One region of the Dankookia sp. GCM10030260 genome, then DNA from elsewhere that is predicted to be linked to it. Evidence: predicted binding sites of a transcription regulator. Region 1 holds the regulator's gene; each other region holds the start of a gene.
What was found. The regulator LexA, encoded in region 1, represses DNA repair genes until DNA is damaged. The targets are predictions, from matches to a motif close to TGTTCTANNTANGTTC.
Positions count from the first base shown of each region.

Region 2: a site for LexA is predicted at 1,315-1,330, ahead of ACFQS7_RS14070 (putative DNA modification/repair radical SAM protein). Genes of this name have one in related genera too.
Region 3: a site for LexA is predicted at 1,562-1,577, ahead of recA (recombinase RecA). Genes of this name have one in related genera too.

Region 1 is NZ_JBHTDE010000008.1:145,361-147,624, forward strand. Features, by position in the region: gene ACFQS7_RS22145 (ComEC/Rec2 family competence protein) at 1-178, shown strand, start outside; gene ACFQS7_RS22150 (NUDIX hydrolase) at 235-921, shown strand; gene lexA (transcriptional repressor LexA) at 939-1,664, opposite strand; gene glp (gephyrin-like molybdotransferase Glp) at 1,786-2,264, opposite strand, start outside.
Region 2 is NZ_JBHTDE010000003.1:536,278-538,541, forward strand. Features, by position in the region: gene ACFQS7_RS14065 (UdgX family uracil-DNA binding protein) at 1-45, opposite strand, end outside; gene ACFQS7_RS14070 (putative DNA modification/repair radical SAM protein) at 42-1,298, opposite strand; gene ACFQS7_RS14075 (ketopantoate reductase family protein) at 1,412-2,264, shown strand, end outside.
Region 3 is NZ_JBHTDE010000002.1:80,694-82,957, reverse strand. Features, by position in the region: gene ACFQS7_RS06765 (DUF892 family protein) at 1-194, shown strand, start outside; gene recA (recombinase RecA) at 319-1,371, opposite strand; gene ACFQS7_RS06755 (ATP-binding protein) at 1,600-2,264, opposite strand, start outside.

The DNA.
Region 1 (2,264 bases):
CGCCCAGGTGGTGGACCGCTTCGCGGTGTGGCGGAACGGCGCCCACGCCATATGGTTGGAGCCGGGCGGGGCGCGGGTGCTGAGCGACCGCGCCGCGCGGGGCACCCGCCCCTGGGTGCCGCCGGTGCCGGTGCCGCGCGGCACGCCCTCGCAGGATCCGCCGGCACCGGTCGAATAGGGGCAAGGCGGATGCAGCCGGACTATCGCGCGATGCCGGTCGGTCCGGACATCAGGGTGGATCTGCTCCCCGGCAGCGTCGCGGTGCCGGCCGGGCTGGAGCCGGCGATCGCCGCCGCCTGGGCGGCCGCGCAGGGCCGCGCCGGCGGCCGGCTGTTCGACGGCCGCGTGTTCTCCGTCAGCGAACTCGCGCCGGACCGCATCGCCGGGCAGCTGGTGGCCTACCGGCTGGTGGTGGCGGCCTATGCCGACCCTGGCCTGGCGGCCGCGCTGCGGCTGCGGCCGCTGTCGGTCTGCGGCGTGCTGCGGATGCCGGACGGCATCCTGTTCGGCCGCCGCCAGCGCGGCGCGACCTATGAGGCCGGGCTCTGGCAGACCCCGCCTGCCGGCAGCGTCGATGCAGGGGCCGTGGTCGGCAACCGGGTGGATGTGGTCGGGCAGCTGCGGGCCGAGCTGGCCGAGGAAGTCGGCCTCGATTGGGGGCGCATCACCGGGTGCCGCGCCGTCACGCTTGTCGAGCATGCGGCGACCGGGGTGCACGACCTGGCCTTCCTGCTCGACACGCCGGCCGGCTTCGCCGAGGTCGCCGCCCGCCACGCCGCCACCGGCTGCGGCGAGTACACCGAACTGCGGGCGGTGCCGGAGGCGGCGCTGGCCGGCTTCATCGCCGCCGCAGCCGGCCGGATGGTCCCGGCCGCGCCCCTGTTCCTGCGGGCGGCCGGGCTGTTGGCGGATGGCGCCTGACCCGGCGCCGCCGCCGGTCAGTACTTCCGCAGCAGCCCGATCAGCCGGCCCTGCACCCGCACGCGGTCCGGCCCGAAGATCCGCGTCTCGTAGCGCGGGTTGGCGGCTTCCAGCGCGATGGAATTGCCGCGGCGGCGCAGCCGCTTCAGCGTCACCTCGTTCTCGTCGACCAGCGCGACGACGATCGAGCCGTTCTCCGCGGTGTCGCCGCGGCGGATGATCACCGTGTCGCCGTCCAGGATGCCGGCCTCGACCATCGAATCGCCGGCGACCTCCAGCGCATAGTGCTCCCCGCCGCCGAGCAGGGTGGCCGGGACCTCGACGCTGTTGCCGGAATCCCGCAACGCCTCGATCGGCAGGCCGGCGGCGATGCGGCCATAGAGCGGCAGATGCACCGCCGCGGCCTCGGTCGATTTCGGCACGCCGGACGGGTTGGCGGCGAAATTGCCGCGGATGACGTTCGGCGCGAGGGCCGGGTCGCGCGGCGCGGCCGGCTGCGTCGTCTCCGCCGTCCGGCGCGGCGCCATGTTCTCCGGCAGGCGGATGACCTCGAGCGCCCGGGCGCGATGGGCGCGGCGGCGCAGGAAGCCGCGTTCCTCCAGCGCCGTGATCAGGCGGTGAATGCCCGATTTCGACTTCAGCTTCAGCGCCTCCTTCATTTCCTCGAAGGAGGGGGAGAAGCCGGTCTGGCGCAGATGCTTGTCGATGAAGATCAGCAGCTCGTGCTGCTTGCGCGTGAGCACCGTATCGCCTCCGTCCGCGGCCGCGCCCCTCCCGCGACGCGGGAACAAAGGGGCAACCGAGTCGGAGTGTTCTACGTAGGTTCTCCGCGTCGGGTCAAACGGTTTTCCATAGGATACGCATTCAAATTCCGAGATCGCCCAAGGGGATGACCTCCACCGCCGCGCCGGCGGGCAACGCCGGGGCGAGCGGCGCGCGCAGGATCAGCCCCTCCGCCCGCGACAGGACCTTCAGCATCGAACTGTCCTGCTGGGGGAAGGGCGTGGCAACAGGCTGCCCATCGGCGCCAGTGGCGAGGGTGGCGCGCAGATGGTCGAAGCGGCGGTCGTTCGCCGCCAGGGGCGCCCCGGCCAGGGCGCGGATGGTGCGAGGCGGCTCGCCCGGCAGGCCGGAAAGCCGCGCGATCGCCGGGATCAGGAACAGCACGGCGCAGACCATGGCGGAGACCGGGTTGCCGGGCAGCCCCAGCACCGGCGTGGCGCCGAGCCGGCCCCAGATCAGCGGTTTCCCCGGCCGCATGGCGATCTGCCAGAAATCCAGCGCGAAGCCCTGCGGCCCGAGCGCCGCCTGCACCAGGTCGTGGTCGCCGACGCTGGCGCCGC
Region 2 (2,264 bases), on a different contig from region 1:
GGCGACGAAGTCGGCCTGTCCCGGCAGCAGGATTCCGATGCTCATAGCAGCGCCAGCTGCACCGGCCGGGCCGTTGCAGCGAAGCCGGTGCGCGGGGCGACGATGCGCCGGAGGTCGGCGCGGTCCAGCAGCCCGCCGCGCGGCTGGTGGTCGGCGGTGACCAGAAAGGGCAGCAGTTTCGCCAGCGGCAGCCGCAGCCGGGCCAGGTCGTCGCTGCGGATGCCGCGGTGCCGCCGGGCCGAGAGCAGCCGGTCCACCGTCTTGGCGCCGAGACCGGGGACACGCAACAGCATCTCCCGCGGCGCGCGGTTGACGTCGACCGGGAAACGTTCGCGGTGCTTCAGCGCCCAGGCCAGCTTGGGGTCGATGCCGAGGTCGAGGTTGCCGTCCTCGCCGCCCGCCATGATCTCGTCCAACTCGAAGCCATAGAAGCGCAGCAGCCAGTCGGCCTGGTAGAGCCGGTGTTCCCGCACCAGGGGCGGCGCCGCCGGCGGCAGCAGCGCGGAGGCATCCGGGATCGGCGAATAGGCCGAGTAGTAGACCCGCCTGAGGCCATAGCTGGCATAGAGGTTGGCCGTGGTGCCGAGCACCGCGCGGTCGTCCGCCGCATCGGCGCCGATGATCATCTGCGTGCTCTGCCCGGCCGGGGCGAAGCGCGGGGCGGCGGTGCGGCGCTCGGTGCGCCTGGCCTCCTTCGCCTCGTCGATCCGCAGCCGCATGCGGGCCATGGCGCGGCGGATGCCGGGGGCGTCTTTCTCCGGCGCCAGGGTCTTCAGGCTTTCGGCCATCGGCAGCTCGATGTTGATCGACAGCCGGTCGGCGTAGCGGCCGGCCGCGGCCAGCAGATCCGGCGCCGCATCGGGGATGGTCTTTAGGTGGATATAGCCGCGGAAGCCATGCACCTCCCGCAGCTGGCGGGCGACCTCGGTGATCTGCTCCATGGTGTAGTCCGGCGAGCGGATGATGCCGGAGGAGAGGAACAGCCCCTCGATGTAATTGCGCCTGTAGAAATGCAGCGTGAGGTCCACCAGCTCCCGCACCGTGAAGCGGGCGCGCTGCACGTTGGACCCGGCGCGGTTGATGCAGTAGGCGCAGTCGAAGACGCAGGCATTGGTCAGCAGCACCTTCAGCAGCGAGACGCAGCGGCCGTCCGGCGTATAGGCGTGGCAGATGCCCATGCCCTCGGTACTGCCGATGCCGCCCTTCCTGCTGTCCCGCTTGTCGGTGCCGGACGACGCGCAGGAGGCATCGTATTTCGCGGCATCCGCCAGGATCTCGAGCTTGCGGCGCAATTCCATGGTCGGCCTTTCCGTAGGTTCACTATATGTTCTGTAACGATCGCGGCGCAAGCCCCCTTGCCATCGTCGCGCCCCGGTTCAGACTGCCGGCAACGCAATTCGGGGGGAATTCCATGGCCAATCGCATCGCCATCATCGGCGCGGGGGCGGTCGGCGGTTATGCCGGCGCGCATATGGTCCGGGCGGGGGAGGACGTGACCTTCGTCGACATGTGGCCCGAGCATGTCGAGGCGATGCGAGCCAAGGGCCTCCGCATCTCCCACATCAAGGACGTGCCGGAATTCACCGTGCCGGTGAAGGCGATCCACCTGACGGAACTGCAGCAGGTCTCGAAGGAGAAGCCGTTCGACATCGCCTTCATCTGCACCAAGTCCTATGACACCGCCTGGGCCACGATGATGGTGCGGCAGTACCTGGCGCCGGGCGGCTATTGCGTCTCCCTGCAGAACTGCATGAACGAGGAGACGATCGCCGAAGTGGTCGGCTGGGGCCGCACGCTGGGCGCCATCGCGTCGTCGATCACCGTGGAGCTCTGCGAACCCGGCCATGTCCGCCGCGCTTCCGGCAAGGGCGGCGCCGCGCATACCGTCTTCCGGGTCGGCGAGGTGCATGGCCGCATCACCGACCGCGCGAACGAGGTCGGGCGGCTCTGCGCGTTGTCCGACAGCTGCACCGTTACCTCCAACCTCTGGGGCGAGCGCTGGTCGAAGCTCGTGACCAACGTGATGGGGAACGGCATGTCCGCCTCCACCGGATTGATCAGCCGCGACATCCTGCTGGACGACACGCTGCGCGCCTTCACCGCGCGCCTCGGCAGCGAAGCCATCCGCGTCGGCCAGGCGCTGGGCTACACGCTGGAGGAGATCCACCACATTGACCCGGAGGTGATCGCCCGCGCCGGCGAGGGCGACGCCGCTGCCCGGCACGAATATGACGAGCACCGCCTGGCCGAGGCCCGCAAGCCCG
Region 3 (2,264 bases), on a different contig from region 1:
ACGAGATCGATGAGGGACCGGTGCTCGACGTCGCCCTGACCGGTGCGGCGCAGGAGGTCGAGCACTACGAGATGGCGTCCTACGGCACGCCGGTCTCGCTGCTGAAAGCCATGGGCAGGCCAAGGCCGCCGGGACGCTGCAGGAGGAGAAGGCGGCCGACGCGCTGCTGGCCCAGCTGGCCAAGATGGGGATGAACCCTGCCGCTATCAGCCCCCAAGCTGCCAACGACCAGTCAAGGCGCAGCGGCCGCGGCGCCGCCTAGCCCACGGACATAGAAGTCAGTACGGGGGGATGCCTCCCCCCCGTACTGACATCCGCCTATTCGGCCGCCGCGGGGGTTTCCTCGGCTTCCTCGTTTTCACCCGCGACCAGCATGGCATTGGCGACGATGCCCGACTGGGCCCGCACCTTCTGCTCGATGGTTGCCGCGAGCTGCGGGTTGTCCTTGAGGAACTGCTTGGCGTTCTCCCGCCCCTGGCCGATCCGTTGGCCTTCGGCGCTGAACCAGGCGCCCGACTTCTCGACGACCGTGGCCTTGACGCCGAGGTCGATGAGCTCGCCGAGCTTGGAGATGCCCTCGCCATACATGATGTCGAAGTCCACGACCCGGAACGGCGGCGCCATCTTGTTCTTCACCACCTTCACGCGGGTCTGGTTGCCGACCACGCTGTCGCGGTCCTTGATCGCGCCGATGCGGCGGATCTCGAGCCGGACGGAGGCGTAGAACTTCAAGGCGTTGCCGCCCGTCGTCGTCTCCGGGTTGCCGAACATGACGCCGATCTTCAGACGAATCTGGTTCAGGAAGATCAGCAGCGTGTTGGAACGGGAAACCGTGCCGGTCAGCTTGCGCAGTGCCTGCGACATCAGCCGGGCATGCAACCCGACATGGCTGTCGCCCATCTCGCCTTCCAGTTCGGCGCGCGGCACCAGGGCGGCGACGCTGTCCACCACCAGTACGTCGATCGCACCGGATCGGACCAGCGTGTCGCAGATCTCCAGCGCCTGCTCACCGGCATCCGGCTGGCTGATCAGCATGTTGTCGATGTCGACGCCGAGCTTCTTGGCATAGCCGGGGTCGAGCGCATGCTCGGCATCGATGAAGGCGCAGGTGCCGCCCTTCTTCTGGGCCTCGGCAATGATATGCAGCGCGAGCGTCGTCTTGCCCGAGCTTTCCGGACCGTAGATCTCGATGATGCGGCCCTTCGGCACGCCGCCGATGCCAAGCGCGATGTCGAGCCCGAGCGAACCCGAGGAGATCACCTCGATCTCGCCGTCGAGCGCCTGGCGTGCGCCCATGCGCATGATCGAGCCCTTGCCGAACGACCGCTCGATCTGGCTGAGCGCGGCGTCAAGCGCCTTTCCCTTATCCATCCTGGCTGCCCTTGTCCTTGATCGCGTCCTGGATCCGTCGCCATCATGCCCGCGGCAGGGATTGCATGCGGGTATGAGGGCTGCAACCTACCATATTTCAACCGGCAGATGGAAACGGATCGATTCGAATCGCCCTGTTCGTCGGGGTGACTGTGGCAGAGACTATGGCCATGCGGACCCCGAAAAACAAGAACATTTGGTAAACACCGATGAGATCGGCGGGGGCGGTCATCCCGGCAGCGCCGCCCGTCCGTCCAGCGCCGCCGCCACTTCCCGCAGCAGATCCGCCAGGTCGAAGGGCTTGCCCAGATAGCGGAACCCCTCCGCCGCCAGGTCGCGGCCCAGCATGGCTTCGGCATAGCCCGAGAGCAGCAGCACCGGCAGCGACTGCCAACGCCGGCGCAGCCGCCGCGCCAGTTCCACCCCATCGGCCCCGGGCATGGCGACGTCGCTGACCAGCAAGGCCGGTGCCGCCCCGGCCTCGACTAAGGCGAGGGCGGCTTCGGCGCTGTCTGCCGCCAGCACGTGATGGCCGCCACGTTCCAACAGCAGGGTGCCGAGCCGGCGGAGTGGCGCCTCGTCCTCCACCAGCAGCACCAAGGCGGCCGGCTCCGACGGCGTCACCGACGGCACGATCGGGTCCGGCGGCGGGACGGCGATGGGCGCCTGGCGCGGCAGATGGATGCGGAAGGTGGTGCCCTCCCCCAGCCGGCTCTCGACCGCGACATGCCCCCCGGACTGGGCGACGATTCCCTGCACCGTGGCAAGCCCGAGCCCGGTCCCGCCCTTGTCCAGCCGGGTGGTGAAGAAGGGCTCGAACAGCCGCGGCACCACCTCGGGCGCGATGCCGGCCCCGGTATCGCTGACCTCCAGCACCACCCAGCGACCGGGTG